DNA from 3 places in the Streptomyces sp. NPDC053665 genome. Region 2 is predicted to be linked to each of the others. Evidence: riboswitches for the same ligand, from Rfam matches in the RefSeq annotation. Region 2 holds a riboswitch; each other region holds the start of a gene.

Region 1 (5,105 bases), on a different contig from region 2:
GCGATGGCTGGACTAGACCAAAAGAGGCGCCGACGGTATACAAGTGGGATCGTGTCGGCGGACCGAGCCGGGAAGGCGGAGCATGAGCACCGACGTCAGCAGTGCGGAGAACGAGACGGGGGCACCCGTCCGTACCGCGCGCGTGCCCAAGTACTACCGCCTGAAGAAGCACCTGCTCGACATGACCGAGACCCAGGCGCCCGGTACCCCGGTGCCGCCCGAGCGCACCCTGGCGGCGGAGTTCGACACCTCGCGCACCACCGTGCGCCAGGCGCTGCAGGAACTCGTGGTCGAGGGCCGGCTGGAACGCATCCAGGGCAAGGGCACCTTCGTCGCCAAGCCGAAGGTCTCGCAGGCGCTGCAGCTCACCTCGTACACCGAGGACATGCGCGCACAGGGCCTGGAGCCCACCTCGCAGCTGCTGGACATCGGCTACATCACCGCCGACGACCGGCTGGCCGGTCTGCTCGACATCACCCCGGGTGGGCGGGTGCTGCGCATCGAGCGGCTGCGCATGGCCAACGGTGAGCCGATGGCCATCGAGACCACCCACCTGAGCGCCAAGCGCTTCCCCGCGCTGCGCCGGTCGCTGGCCAAGTACACCTCCCTCTACACCGCGCTCGCCGAGGTCTACGACGTCCACCTGGCGGAGGCCGAGGAGACCATCGAGACGTCGCTGGCGACCCCGCGCGAGGCCGGACTGCTCGGCACGGACGTGGGCCTGCCGATGCTGATGCTGTCCCGGCACTCGCTGGACCGGGACGGCCAGCCGGTGGAGTGGGTGCGCTCGGTGTACCGGGGCGACCGGTACAAGTTCGTGGCCCGTCTCAAGCGGCCCCAGGACTGACGCGACGGCCGCCGGACCCCCGATTTCTTTTGGGTACCGCATTGCGGACGAGGGGTTCCGCTTGCGCCGCACCCTGACCTAGATTGCCTGCGCATTGCACAGGTGATCACTGAGGGGACGGAGCCGCCTGATGTCGCAAGCCCCAGAATCCAGCAGAGGTCCGGTGGTGACGCCCGTGCGCGTCGTCATCGGCCTCTGCCTTGTCGCGCCCTTCGTGGCCATGCTCTGGGTCGGCTCGTACGCGAAGACCGACCCGGCTCTCATCGGGATCCCTTTCTTCTACTGGTACCAGATGGCGTGGGTGCTGATCTCCACCGCGCTGACGATGATCGCCTACAAGCTGTGGCAGCGTGACCAGCGCTCCCGCTCGGCCGCGAAGGGCGGTGCGTCGCGGTGAAGGACGGCGTGAACGGCGTCGCACTCGCCGTCTTCATCTTCTTCTTCCTGCTCGTCACGGTCATGGGCTTCCTGGCCGCGCGCTGGCGCAAGGCCGAGAACGAGCACAGCCTGGACGAATGGGGCCTGGGCGGCCGCTCGTTCGGCACCTGGATCACCTGGTTCCTGCTCGGCGGCGACCTGTACACGGCCTACACGTTCGTCGCGGTGCCCGCGGCGATCTACGCGGCCGGGGCGGCCGGCTTCTTCGCCGTGCCGTACACGATCCTGGTCTACCCGCTGATCTTCACCTTCCTGCCCCGCCTGTGGTCGGTCTCCCACAAGCACGGCTACGTCACGACCTCCGACTTCGTGCGCGGCCGGTTCGGCTCGAAGGGACTGTCGCTCGCGGTGGCCGTGACCGGCATCCTGGCGACCATGCCGTACATCGCCCTCCAACTGGTCGGCATCCAGGCCGTACTGGACGTGATGGGCGTCGGCGGCGGCGAGAACACCAACTGGTTCATCAAGGACCTGCCGCTGCTGATCGCGTTCGGCGTGCTGGCGGCGTACACGTACTCCTCGGGCCTGCGGGCGCCGGCGCTGATCGCGTTCGTGAAGGACACCCTGATCTACCTCGTCATCGCGGTGGCGATCATCTACATCCCGATCAAGCTGGGCGGCTTCGACGAGATCTTCGCCAAGGCCGGTGAGGCGTACAGCCAGACCAACCCGGCCACGGGCGCGCCGCGCGGTGCGCTGACGCCGCCGGAGGCGGGCCAGTGGACGTACGCCACGCTCGCGCTGGGCTCCGCGCTGGCGCTGTTCATGTACCCGCACTCGATCACGGCGACGCTGTCCTCGAAGAGCCGTGAGGTGATCCGCCGCAACACCACGATCCTGCCGCTGTACTCGCTGATGCTGGGCCTGCTCGCACTGCTCGGCTTCATGGCGATCGCGGCAGGCATCAAGGTGCAGAACGGGCAGCTGGCGATCCCGCAGCTGTTCGAGACGATGTTCCCGGACTGGTTCGCCGGTGTGGCGTTCGCGGCCATCGGCATCGGCGCGCTGGTGCCCGCGGCCATCATGTCCATCGCGGCCGCGAACCTGTTCACCCGCAACATCTACAAGGACTTCCTCAAGCCGGACGCCACCCCCGCGCAGGAGACCAAGGTCTCCAAGCTGGTCTCGCTGCTGGTGAAGGTGGGCGCGCTGGTCTTCGTCCTCACCATGGACAAGACGGTCGCCATCAACTTCCAGCTGCTGGGCGGCATCTGGATCCTGCAGACCTTCCCGGCCCTGGTCGGCGGCCTGTTCACCCGCTGGTTCCACCGCTGGGCGCTGCTCGCGGGCTGGGCGGTCGGCATGGCCTACGGCACCCTCGCCGCCTACGGCGTGGCCTCCCCGACGCAGAAGCACTTCGGCGGCTCGTCGAAGGAGATCCCCGGCATCGGCGAGATCGGCTACATCGGCCTCACGGCGTTCGTGCTGAACGTGGTCGTGACGGTCGTCCTGACCTTCGTCCTGAAGGCGGTGAAGGCCCCCGACGGCGTCGACGAGACCAAGCCGGAGGACTACACGGCCGACGCGGGCGACCCGGGAGTCCAGGTGGAGCTTCCGCCGGCCACCGCCGGATCGTCGCACTGACCCGAACGGCGCGGCACGCCGCGACCACCGCACAGCGGGCCGCCGTGACCGAACGTCACGGCGGCCCGCCGTCATGTGAAGCCGACACTCCGACACCCCGCGACACTACATCTGGGGGTGCCACCCGGGCCCGGCACAAGATGTATGCTCATGCTCGCTGTCGCCGCAGGGGAATCCGGTGCGAATCCGGAACTGTCCCGCAACGGTGAACCCATGCCCCTCCGCGCGCATGACGGTCAGTCCGAGGACCTGCCGACAGTGCACCCGGCCGCCGGCCGGTGTGCCCTGACGTCCGGGCCTCGTGGAATGGGCCGGTGGACGCGTGACGCCGTGTGCGTCCGTGTGCTGCCCCCTGCCCTCGGCGAGGCCCCGTGCCGAGCGAGGGAGAGCCCCCGTGACCATCGCGCCAGCGGATCCGGCCGCAGCCGCCGAACCGGAGCAGGACGCTCCCGGTGCCGCGCTGCTGCGGACCCTCACCGAACTGACCGCCGACCTCCCCGACGCCGACCCCGGCCGGGTCGCCGCCGCCGCGCTGCGCGGCCGGTCCGCGCAGGCGGACGAGCGGGAGCTGCGGGACCTGGCGACGGAGGCGGCGGCGGGCCTCATCTCGGAGGACCCGGCCTACTCCCGGCTCGCCGCCCGCCTGCTGACCATCGGCATCCGCGAGGAGGCCGCCTCGCAGGGGGTCACGTCCTTCACGGGGTCCGTCGCGGTCGGCCACCGCGAGGGGCTCATCGCCGACCGCACCGCGGAGTTCGTACGCGTCCACGCCTCCCGCCTCGACGCGCTGGTCGACGGCACCGCCGACGACCGCTTCGGCTACTTCGGCCTGCGCACCCTGTACAGCCGCTACCTGCTGCGGCACCCGATCACCCGCAAGGTGGTCGAGACTCCCCAGTACTTCCTGCTGCGGGTGGCGAGCGGCCTCGCCGAGGACGACACCGCCCGCGCGGTGGACGAGGTCGCGGCGCTCTACGGGCTCATGAGCCGCCTCGACTACCTGCCCTCCTCCCCCACCCTCTTCAACTCCGGCACCCGGCATCCCCAGATGTCGTCCTGCTACCTGCTCGACTCCCCCCAGGACGAGCTGGACTCGATCTACGACCGCTACCACCAGGTCGCGCGCCTGTCGAAGCACGCGGGCGGCATCGGCCTGGCCTACTCCCGGATCCGTGCCCGGGGTTCGCTGATCCGCGGCACCAACGGCCACTCCAACGGCATCGTCCCGTTCCTGAAGACCCTCGACGCCTCGGTCGCCGCGGTGAACCAGGGCGGCCGCCGCAAGGGAGCCGCCGCGGTCTACCTGGAGACCTGGCACGCGGACATCGAGGAGTTCCTGGAGCTGCGGGACAACACCGGCGAGGACGCCCGGCGCACGCACAACCTCAATCTGGCGCACTGGGTGCCGGACGAGTTCATGCGGCGCGTGAACGCCGACGCGCAGTGGTCGCTGTTCTCCCCCTCGGACGTACCCGAGCTGGTCGACCTGTGGGGCGAGGAGTTCGACGCCGCGTACCGTGCGGCCGAGGCGAAGGGCCTGGCGAGGAAGACCCTGCCCGCCCGTGAGCTGTACGGCCGCATGATGCGCACCCTCGCGCAGACCGGCAACGGCTGGATGACCTTCAAGGACGCCGCCAACCGCACCGCCAACCAGACGGCCGAGCCCGGCCACGTGGTGCACTCCTCCAACCTCTGCACGGAGATCCTCGAGGTCACCGACGACGGGGAGACGGCGGTCTGCAACCTCGGCTCGGTCAACCTCGGCGCCTTCGTGACCGGCGGTGACATCGACTGGGAGCGCCTGGACGAGACCGTCCGCACGGCGGTGACGTTCCTCGACCGGGTCGTGGACATCAACTTCTACCCGACCGAGCAGGCGGGCCGCTCCAACGCCCGCTGGCGCCCGGTCGGCCTCGGCGCGATGGGCCTTCAGGACGTCTTCTTCCAGCTGCGCCTGCCCTTCGACTCGCCCGAGGCCAAGGCCCTGTCGACCCGGATCGCCGAGCGCATCATGCTCGCCGCGTACGAGGCGTCCGCCGATCTCGCCGAGCGCAGCGGCCCGCTGCCCGCCTGGGAGAAGACCCGCACCGCCCGGGGCGTCCTGCACCCCGACCACTACGACGTGGAACGGACGTGGCCCGAGCGCTGGGCCGCCCTGCGCGAGCGGATCGCCACGACCGGCCTGCGCAACTCCCTGCTCCTGGCCATCGCGCCCACGGCCACCATCGCCTCGATC
Region 2 (5,105 bases):
GCGAGGTGCAGATGGGGCCGCAGGACATGGAGGGCGTCGGCAGGCTGGCCGTCTGCCTGGACCCCGCGGGGGCGGAGTTCGTGCTGCTCGCCCCGTCGGAGAGCTGAACCCCCACGGCGGCGGGCCTCTTGACCGGCCCGCCGGGCCGCCGCTGACCACAGGGGCTTACGCCGTGACTCCCGCGGCCCCGGTCGGGCCAGGACGGGCCACCCGCGTGCCCCCGACCGCCGGGCCAACCCGCCCACCCCGGCCGCCGGCAGGCCCCCGCCACCACACCGCGAGAGCACGTCCTGCGGGGCCGCGGGCCGCGTCCGGCCCCCGGTGGTCAGCCCGCCCTCCCGGGCGTGGAAGGGCCGCCTCCGCCGGGGGATCGCGGGGGCGCGCGGCGCCAGTATCCTGGGGCGGCTGCGGCAGCCCTCGGCAATCTCCGTGCGTGCGCGGGGAGTTCGGTCTGCGGCGGCGGACCTTCCCCTGAGCGTGAGACGAGGACGAGTGCTGCTAGCGGGCCGCTACCGGCTGGATGTGGAGATCGGGCGCGGTGGAATGGGAGAGGTCTGGCGTGCGTACGACGAGACGCTCGCCAGAGCAGTGGCCGTCAAGCTGCTGCTGCCCCAGGACACCGACGCCACCGCGACCTCGCGGTTCCGGCTGGAGGCCCAGACCGCCGGGCGCCTGAACCACCCCCACGTGGTCGGCGTGCTGGACTTCGGCGAGTTCGACAACCGGCTCTACCTGGTGATGGAGCTCGTCGACGGCGACAGTCTCTCCCAGCTGCTCGCCACGTCGGGCGCGCTGCCCGCCGAGCGCGTGGCGGTCCTGGCGGCACAGGCCTCCGCCGGCCTCGCCGCCGCGCACGCCCAGGGCATCGTGCACCGGGACGTGAAACCCGCCAACCTGCTGCTCGACGCCCGCGGCACCCTGAAGATCGGCGACTTCGGCATCGCGCGCTTCATGGACGACCCCGGCGCCGCGCTCACCGCCACCGGCCAGATCGTCGGCACGGGGATGTACCTCGCCCCCGAACGCGCCCTGGGCAAACCCGCGGGTCCCGCCTCCGACATGTACTCGCTGGGCTGCGTGCTCTACCAGCTCCTCAGCGGCCGCCCCCCGTTCGAGGCGGACAGCGCCGTCGCCCTGCTCCACCAGCACCTCGACGCCGCTCCGGTGCCGCCCCGCGAGCTGGGCGTCTCCGGTCTGCCGCCGGCGTTCGAGAACTACCTGCTCGGCCTGCTCGCCAAGCAGCCCGAGGACCGGCCCACCGCGCAGCAGGCGGCCGAGTGGTTCGCGGGCGGCGCCTGGCGGGGGCTGCCCGAGCCGCTGCCGGAGATGTCGCCGCCCGGGCGGTCCCGGCCCCGGCCCGCACCGGCCACTCACGGCACCCCTCCGGGCGCGGGGGCGAGCAGCCCGACCACGTACGCGCTGCCGGCGGCACCCGGGTCGCGCAGCGCGGCCCGCGCGGCGCAGGCGGGGCGTCCCGGGCGCGGCGGACGACGCGGCGGGGGGAGCGGAAACCGTTCGAAGGCCGTCGCCGCGGTCGCGGCCGCGGCGCTGTTCGTCGCCGCGATGCTCATCGGCATGCAGTGGTTCTCGCCGGACGACACCGCCACGGAGGGCACCGACCCGGGCCCCTCGCCCACCGCGAGCACCCCCACCGCCGGGGCGAGTTCCGGCCCCGCGTCGGGATCGCGGCCGGACTCCGGCCCGGCCGCCACGCCGGCCACCGGGACGGTGGCCGATGTCATCCCGCCCGGCACGACGCCGGTCGAGCAGGCCCCGCCCTCTCCGGCCGCCGAGGGCACCGCACCCCCGCCGGACGCGGGCGCCGAGCCACCGGCGGAGGCGGAGCAGCCGGAGCAGGAGCAACCGCCCGCGCAGCAGGGGGACGGCGAGGCCGAGGACGGCGGGGACGAGGGCGACGACTGACCCACGAGGCGTTCCCCCGGCGGAGCCCCAGGTGCGCCGGTGTGCGAGGGGGCGCCCCTCGCGCGCCCCCGGGTGCGGGTTGTGCTCGTCCTGATCCGGGCCTTATTGTCACCTGGCCTTGGTGAACGGGAAATCCGGTGTGATGCCGGTGCGGCCCTCGCCACTGTGAATCGGGAAGTCCGGCTCCGGCCCTCGCGGGCAGCCACTGGGTCCTTGTGACCCGGGAAGGCGGAGTCCGGGCGGTGGTACCCGTCAGCCAGGAGACCGGCCAAGGCGCGTCAACCATCCACGAGGTGCTGGAGAGGGTCTGCTGAGCCATGCACATAGCCGAGGGTTTCCTTCCTCCGGCGCACGCGGTCGCCTGGGGCGTCGCGTCGGCGCCGTTCGTCGTCCACGGGGTCCGGTCACTCACCCGTGAGGTGCGCGAGCACCCCGAGAGCACCCTGCTCCTCGGCGCCTCCGGCGCCTTCACGTTCGTCCTGTCCGCGCTGAAACTGCCCTCCGTCACGGGCAGTTGCTCCCACCCGACCGGAACGGGCCTGGGGGCCATCCTGTTCCGGCCGCCCGTCATGACCGTGCTCGGCACCATCACCCTGCTCTTCCAGGCGCTGCTGCTCGCCCACGGCGGGCTGACCACGCTCGGCGCCAACGTCTTCTCCATGGCGATCGTCGGGCCCTGGGCCGGGTACGCCGTGTACAAGCTGCTGCGGCGGTTCGACGTGCCGCTGATGGTGACGGTGTTCTGCGGCGCGTTCGTCGCCGACCTGTCCACCTACTGCGTCACCAGCGTGCAGCTGGCGCTCGCCTTCCCCGACCCGGGCAGCGGTTTCCTGGGCGCGCTCGGCAAGTTCGGCTCCATCTTCGCCCTCACGCAGATCCCGCTGGCGGTGAGCGAGGGACTGCTGACGGTCCTCGTGATGCGGCTGCTGGTGCAGTCCAGCAAGGGCGAGCTGACGCGGCTCGGCGTGCTGCTCACCGCCAAGGAGACGCGCGACGAGACCCAGGTGGTGGCCCGATGAGCCGGAACACGAAGATCAACCTGCTGCTGCTGTTCGTCGTGGCCGCGCTCGCCGTGCTGCCGCTCGTGCTCGGCCTCGGCGACCACAAGGAGGAGCCCTTCACCGGCGCCGACGGCGAGGCCGAGACGGCGATCACCGAGATCGAGCCCGACTACGAGCCGTGGTTCTCCCCGCTGTACGAACCGCCGTCCGGGGAGATCGAGTCGGCCCTGTTCTCCTTCCAGGCCGCGCTGGGCGCCGGTGTCCTCGCCTACTACTTCGGGCTGCGCCGGGGACGACGGCAGGGCGAGCAGCGGGCCCTGGAGCGGGAGGCGGCGGCCGCTCCCCCGGCCGCCGGAGAGTCCGTCTCCGCGAAGGACTGAGCCCGGGTGCTGCCGATCGACGCGGCGGCGCACAGCAGTCGCTGGCGCCGCCGTCATCCCGTGGACAAGGCCGTGCTCGGACTGGGCCTGACCGTGCTGGCCGTCTGCCTGCCGCCCTGGCCGGGCGCGGCCCTGGTGCTGGTCACCGCGGTCGTGCTCCTGCTCGGTCCGGCCGGTGTGCCCGGGCGGCGCCTGTGGCGGGCCTACCGGGTGCCGCTGGGCTTCTGTGCGACCGGCGCGCTGACCCTGCTGGTGCAGGTCGGCGGGCCGGGCGGGTTCGTCTCCCTCGCCGCCGACGGTCCGCTGCGGGCCGGGGAGTTGATGCTGCGTACCTCCGCGGCCTCGCTGGGCGTGCTGCTGTTCGCCTTCACCACGCCCATGTCCGACCTGCTGCCGCGCCTGGTGCGCGCGGGGGTCCCGGCGCCCGTGGTGGACGTGGCGCTGGTGACGTACCGGATGAGTTTCCTGCTGCTGGACTCCGTGCGCCGCATCCGGCAGGCCCAGGCGGCCCGGCTCGGTCACACCGGCCGCCGCGCCGAGTGGCGCTCCCTGGCCGGTCTCGGTGCCACGGCGTTCGTGCGGGCCTTCGACCGGGCCTCTCGCCTCCAGGCCGGCCTGGCCGGGCGCGGCTACGACGGCACGCTGCGCGTCCTGGTCCCCGAGGCGCGTGTCTCCGTCCGTTTCACGGCCGTCAGCTGCCTGCTGCTCGCGGTGCTGGCCGCCCTCACCTTCCTCCTGGAAAGGCCGCCGCTGTGAGCGAGCCCGCCCTCGTCGCCCTGCGGGGCGCCTCCTTCGCCTACGAGGACGGCCCCGCCGTGCTCAGCGGCCTGGACTTCACCGTCACCGAGGGCCGCGCACTCGCGCTGCTCGGCCGCAACGGCAGCGGCAAGACGACCCTGATGCGGCTGCTGAGCGGTGGACTGCGCCCGACCCGGGGCGAGTTGAGCCTCGAAGGGCGGACGGTGACGTACGACCGCAAGGGGCTGACCCGGCTGCGGACGACGGTGCAGCTCGTGGTGCAGGACCCGGACGACCAGCTGTTCGCGGCCTCCGTGGAGCAGGACGTGTCGTTCGGGCCGCTGAACCTCGGTCTGCCGGACGGGCAGGTGCGCGAGCGGGTGGCGGAGGCGCTGGCGGCCCTGGACATCACCGCGCTGGCCGACCGGCCCACGCACCTGCTGTCCTACGGCCAGCGCAAGCGGACCGCCATCGCGGGCGCCGTCGCGATGCGTCCGCGGGTGCTGATCCTGGACGAGCCGACGGCCGGGCTCGACCCGGAGGGCCAGGAACGGCTGCTCGCCACCTTGGACGGACTGCGCGCGAGCGGCACCACCGTGGTGATGGCCACCCACGACGTCGACCTCGCCCTGCGCTGGGCCGACGACGCGGCGCTGCTCACCCCGTCCGGCGTGCGCACCGGGCCGGCTCCGGTGGCCCTGGCGCGCACCGATCTGCTGCACGCGGCGGGACTGCGGCTGCCGTGGGGAGCCGCGGCCGCTCACCTGCTGCGCGCCCACGGCCTGGTGAGCGGTTCACAGCCCTGCCCCCGCACACCGGAGGAGCTCGCGGCCCTGGTCGCCGGACGAGCGGATGCCGTGCCGGAGGGGTCGCCGGTTCGGTCGACGTAGGACTGCACGGGTCCGCGGCGGCGGACGAGACCCGGGAGTTCCCTGACCGCCGTGGCCCACCGGTCCGTCCGGGTGGGTGTCGCAGTGCCGGAACCTGCCTCGTGCGCGAGGGGATCACCGGCGACGCGGCCCCGCGACCGCCCCGTCGCCGGTTCGACTGCCCCGAAAGGCGC
Region 3 (5,105 bases), on a different contig from region 2:
CGTTCGTGGCGGTCCTCGTCGACCCCTTCGGTGTCGATGTGCTCCTTGCGGACCTGACCGTGCACCGTTTCCTCGTCGGTGTACTCATCGGTGGTCATCCGCACCCGCTCCACCGGCACCGTCTCGGTCTCGGTCACCGGCCGCTCCTCGTGCAGGGTGACCTCGTGCTCGGCCTCGGTGATGTCGGGTCCGGACAGGGCAGCATCCCGGTTGGCGTCCGTGATCGGCTCGCGCTCGACACGCACTTCCTCCCGGCGCACCGGCACGGTCTTCTGCACCTCCTCGGTCACGACGTACTTGCGCAGTCGAGCCCGGCCCACCTCACGGCGCTCCACGCCGACGTGCATACGCTCCTCCGAGCGCGTCATGGCGTCGTCACCGCTCGCGGCGGTGTCCGCGTATCCGGCTCGGGACGTGCCGGTCGTCTCCGCCATGTCGGCATCCGGCCTGCCGATGGTCTCCCCGGCATCGGCACGGCCGTGCCCGCCCATCATGTCGCCACCGGTGCCGGTGTGGTCGGGCATGCCGGTCGCTTCCCCGGTGTCGGCGTAGCCGGACCTGTGGGTGGTCTGGCCGGTGCCCGTGCGGGCCCAGCCGCCCTGGCCGGATGTGCCGGACTCGTGGGTCTGCTGCCAGGCGGTGTCCCAGTCGATGCCGTAGTGCTCGTACAGGCGGTGCTCCTCGTCCTCGGAGAGGTGGCCGCCTGCGTCCACATCGACGTTGGGCGCGTCCTTGACCTCGGCCTTGCGGTAGGGCACCTCAAGGTGGTCCTCCACGACTGAGGCGTCGTGGATGGGCACGAACGACTCGTTGGTGCCGAACAAGCCGGTCTTGACGCTGACCCACTCGGGCTGGCCGGTGACGTCGTCGAGGAAGACGTGCTTCGCCTCCCCGATCTTGTCGCCGTCGGCGTCGTAGACCGGGTGATCCATCACGGTCGGGATCTGTTCACGGGTGATCATGCAGACCTCACCCCTTCATGCTTGTCGCGTGCTGGCTGACTGTCCGGCGCACCACCCCGCGTACAAGTCAGGGGGGAGGACGGTCCGTCCACGCCGGATCGAACAGCGATACCGCCCGCGATTCCTGAGGCGGCCCATGCCGTCACCACCTCCGGGTGTCCGTTATGCCGGGAAACACACAGCTCGTTCCCACTGGTTTTCTCGTCCGGCTGGAGACCTGATCGCCGCAGCCGGACTCCGTGCGGCGCCGGGGCGGTCCGGGCCGCTCATCGCACCCTCCGTGTCCGGTACAGCACCGCCACGAACGCCGGCACCCCGACGAGCGACGTCACGACGCCCACCGGGACCTCCTGGGGGTCCAGCACGGTCCGGGCGAGGGTGTCGACCCACACCAGGAACACGGCGCCGGCCAGGGCCGTGACCGGCAGCAGCCGGACGTGGCCGGGGCCGGTGAGGGCCCGGGTGGCGTGCGGCAGGACCAGCCCGACGAAGCCGATGGCCCCGGCGGAGCTGACCAGCGCGGCCGTGAGCAGGGCCGTGACGCACAGCAGTACCAGGCGGGTCCGGGCCACGGAGACCCCGAGGGCGGCGGCGGTGTCCTGTCCGAGGGCGAAGACGTCGAGCGTACGGGCGTACCCCAGGCACATCGTCAGGGCGACGGCCAGTGCGGCGAGGCACAGCCGGACGTCGGTCCAGCCCGCGCCGCCGAGCGAGCCGAGCAGCCAGAACAGCACGCCGCGGGTCGTCTCGGCGTCGGCCGAGGTCATCACGACGAACGAGGTCAGGGCGGAGAACAGCTGCATGGCGGCCACGCCCGCGAGGACGACCCGGTCGGTGGTGCCGCCGAGGGTGTGGCTGAGCAGCAGCACGAGCGCGAAGGAGACGAGGGCGCCGAGGAACGCGCCCGCGGACACCGACACGGCACCCCCGCCGACGCCCAGCACGACGACGGCGACCGCTCCCGTCGAGGCGCCGGAGGACACCCCGAGCACGAACGGGTCGGCCAGCGGGTTGCGCAGCAGCGACTGCATCACCGCCCCGCACACGGCGAGTCCGGCCCCGCACACGGCGGCGAGGAGGGTGCGCGGCAGCCGCAGCTGCCAGACGATGCCGTCCCGCACGGGCGTCAGCCCGGACTCCCCGAGGCCGAGATGGGCGGCCACGACCGACCACACGTCCCCGACGCCGATGTCGGCGGGGCCGATCGTGATGGCCGCGGCGACCGAGACCACGAGGGTCACGGCTCCGGCCGCGCCCAGCGCGAGCCCGGCGGCGCGGCGAGGGCGGACGCGGGGGCCGGCCGGATCCGGGGCGGTCACCCGGCCAGCCCGAACCGGCGCAGCCCCGCGGCCACCTGCTCCACTCCCTCGACCGTGCGGATGGTCGGGTTCATGGCCTGCCCGCTGAGCAACACGTACCGCCGGTGGCGGACGGCGTCCATGGTCCGGGTGACCGGGTTGGACTCCAGGAAGGCGATCTTCTTCGCGGCCGATTCGGCGGTCTGCGACTTACGGGTCAGGTCGCCGATGACGAGGACGTCCGGGTCGCGGTCGGCGACCGTCTCCCAGTTGATCTGCGGCCACTCGTCGTGGGTGTCGTCGAAGACGTTCTGCGCGCCGAGGGCCCGGGTGATGATGCCGGGCGCGCCGCAGCAGCCCGCCATGTAGGGCGAGTCGGAGTTGGCGAACCAGTACAGGAGGGTGACCCGGGAGGCGTCGAGGCCCGCGGTGGCCTTGTCCATCCGCCGTTGCAGGGAGACCACGAGCCGGTCGCCGCGTTCCCGCTCGCCGAACACCGTGGCCAGGTCGCGCACTTCCCGGTAGACGGTGCCGATGCCGAGGGGCTTGCCGCGGGAGCCGTCGCCGCCGGAGTTGTTGTCCTTGCCGGCGCAGTCGGACGGGGAGACGTAGGTGGGGACGCCGAGCTTCTCGAACTGTTCCCGGGTGGCGACGCCGCCCTTGCCGAGGGTGGAGACGAACGAGGCGGCCACGAAGTCGGGGTCGGCGTCCAGGACCCGCTCGAAGGAGGGGTTGTTGTCGGCGAGCCGCGGCACCTCGGCGTTCTCCTTCTCGAGCCCCTTCATCACGGGGTCGGTCCAGGTGGCCGTGCCGGCGAGGCGGTCGGCGAGACCGAGGGAGAGCAGGATCTCGGTGGTGCCCTGGTTGAGGGAGACGGCGTGCCGCGGCGGGGACTCCACGCGGACCTCGTGTCCGCAGTTGCGGAGGGTGACGGCTGTCTTCCCGTCATGGCGGCCGGAGGATTCCGTGCCGCCGCAACCGGCGAGGAGCAGGGAGCAGACGGCGAGCAGGGCGGCCGCGCGGGCGGGTCGGGCGAGGGGCACGGGGAACCAGTCCTCGGTCGTCGAGGGCTCGGTCGCGGAGCCCGGTCGTACGGTGCTCCCCCGCCGCGTCGGCCGCGGGGGCCGCCAGCAGGTCTTCGGACTCGGGTTCGTCCGGATCGGGGCGCCTTCCCGGACACGCGGTGCGTCCAGTGGCCGAGGCCCCGCCCGTCCCCCTCACCGCTGCGCGTCAGTTCCGGGTTCGCACCGGATTCCCTGACCCACGTACATGGGTTCGACTGGCTTCGGCAAGCTATCACGGGGGTGCCGGGGAATCACCGGGCGGCCCGGGCCGTTGACCGGGAACAGTTCCTTTGCGACTCCCGAGGAGGTCACCGGTGTACGGCGACGAGGCAGCGGTCCGCAGGATTCTCACCGAACTCGGCGACACCTGGGCCGTGGTGGGCCTGTCGTCGAACCGGCAGCGTGCCGCGTACGGCGTGGCCGCGACGCTCCAGCACTTCGGCAAGCGCGTGGTGCCGGTGCACCCGAAGGCGGAGACGGTGCACGGCGAGCAGGGGTACGCGAGCCTCGCGGACATCCCCTTCGAGGTGGACGTCGTGGACGTCTTCGTGAACAGCGACCTGGCCGGCGCGGTCGCGGACGAGGCCGTCGCCAAGGGCGCGAAGGGTGTCTGGTTCCAGCTCGGCGTCGTCGACGAGGCGGCGTACGAACGGACCCGCGCGGCGGGTCTGGAGATGGTGATGGACCGCTGCCCGGCCATCGAGATCCCCCGACTGGGGCGGTGACGAGGGCCGTCGCCGCGCTGTAGGCGGCCTCGGTGGACCGCTCGGTGCCGGAGACGGAGACGCGGGCGTTTCGCCGAGCAGTGCCCGGACGCGGCGGCGCGCTACGGAACGGGAGCTCCGAGGCCCTTCACGACCTCGGCGCCCGGCAGTTCGGCGAAGGCCTTGCCCGGGACCAGCAGCTTGCCGCGGCGCCGGCCGCTGCCGACGAGGACGTAGGGCAGGTCGACCACGGCCGCGTCCACGAGGACGGGCCAGTCGGCGGGCAGCCCGATCGGGGTGATGCCGCCGTACTCCATGCCGGTCTCACCGGTCGCGGTGTCCATCGCGGCGAACGAGGCCTTGCGGGCGCCCAGTCGGCGGCGGACCACGCCGTTGACGTCGACCCGGGTGGTGGACAGCACGACGCACGCGGCGAGCGTGGTCCCGCCGCCGCGCTTGCCCGCGACGACCACGCAGTTGGCGGAGCGCTCCAGCAGGTCCTGCCCGTAGTGCTCCACGAAGGTCGCGGTGTCGGCCCAGGCGGGGTCGGTCTCGACGTAGACGATCCGGTCGGCGGGGACGCTGCCCTGCCAGTGGCGTACGGCGTCGGCGACGGGGACGGTCAGCTCGTCGAGGCAGGCGGGGGCGGGCCGGGCGTCGTCGAAGTGTCCGAGGGGTGCGCGCATGGCCGCACGCTAACAACACCGCGGGGCCCGCCGCCCGGGCGTCTCAGGAGACGGGCGGCACCGAGACGGCCATGACCATTTCCATCGGCACGTCCCCGGTGTTGCCGTACGTGTGGGGCACGCCGGCCTCGAAGTGGACGCTGGCGCCGGCGGGCACCCGGTGCTCGGCCCCGTCGACGGTGAGCGTCAGCTCCCCGGCCGTGACGTGCAGCAGTTCGGTCGTGCCGGCCGGGTGCGGGTCGGAGGGGCTGCTCTCGCCGGGCATCAGCCTCCAGTCCCACATCTCCAGCGGCCCGGGGGCCTCGGTGCCGGCGAGCAGCCGGTTGTAGCTGCCGGCGTCGGTGTGCCACAGCCGGACGGCCTGCTCGGCGGGGACGACGCGGACGTTCGG

The links. Region 2 has a riboswitch for cobalamin ahead of ACZ6ZN_RS02170 (energy-coupling factor ABC transporter permease). Riboswitches for the same ligand answer to the same signal wherever they lie in the genome.
Region 1: it holds a riboswitch for cobalamin, as region 2 does, so the genes downstream of both, ACZ6ZN_RS16350 (ribonucleoside-diphosphate reductase subunit alpha) here and ACZ6ZN_RS02170 (energy-coupling factor ABC transporter permease) in region 2, are expected to answer to the same signal.
Region 3: it holds a riboswitch for cobalamin, as region 2 does, so the genes downstream of both, ACZ6ZN_RS25445 (ABC transporter substrate-binding protein) here and ACZ6ZN_RS02170 (energy-coupling factor ABC transporter permease) in region 2, are expected to answer to the same signal.

The regions. Positions count from the first base shown of each region.
Region 1 is NZ_JBVJKK010000003.1:743,613-748,717, reverse strand. It holds gene ACZ6ZN_RS16365 (GntR family transcriptional regulator) at 83-847, shown strand; gene ACZ6ZN_RS16360 (DUF3311 domain-containing protein) at 978-1,244, shown strand; gene mctP (monocarboxylate uptake permease MctP) at 1,241-2,869, shown strand; cobalamin riboswitch at 3,014-3,140, shown strand; gene ACZ6ZN_RS16350 (ribonucleoside-diphosphate reductase subunit alpha) at 3,264-5,105, shown strand, end outside.
Region 2 is NZ_JBVJKK010000001.1:503,002-508,106, forward strand. It holds gene ACZ6ZN_RS02160 (VOC family protein) at 1-107, shown strand, start outside; gene ACZ6ZN_RS02165 (serine/threonine-protein kinase) at 478-1,923, shown strand; cobalamin riboswitch at 2,026-2,210, shown strand; gene ACZ6ZN_RS02170 (energy-coupling factor ABC transporter permease) at 2,241-2,942, shown strand; gene ACZ6ZN_RS02175 (energy-coupling factor ABC transporter substrate-binding protein) at 2,939-3,304, shown strand; gene cbiQ (cobalt ECF transporter T component CbiQ) at 3,311-4,060, shown strand; gene ACZ6ZN_RS02185 (energy-coupling factor ABC transporter ATP-binding protein) at 4,057-4,932, shown strand.
Region 3 is NZ_JBVJKK010000006.1:466,632-471,736, forward strand. It holds gene ACZ6ZN_RS25435 (DUF2382 domain-containing protein) at 1-962, opposite strand, end outside; gene ACZ6ZN_RS25440 (FecCD family ABC transporter permease) at 1,229-2,281, opposite strand; gene ACZ6ZN_RS25445 (ABC transporter substrate-binding protein) at 2,278-3,303, opposite strand; cobalamin riboswitch at 3,373-3,559, opposite strand; gene ACZ6ZN_RS25450 (CoA-binding protein) at 3,639-4,049, shown strand; gene ACZ6ZN_RS25455 (YbaK/EbsC family protein) at 4,151-4,714, opposite strand; gene ACZ6ZN_RS25460 (XRE family transcriptional regulator) at 4,758-5,105, opposite strand, start outside.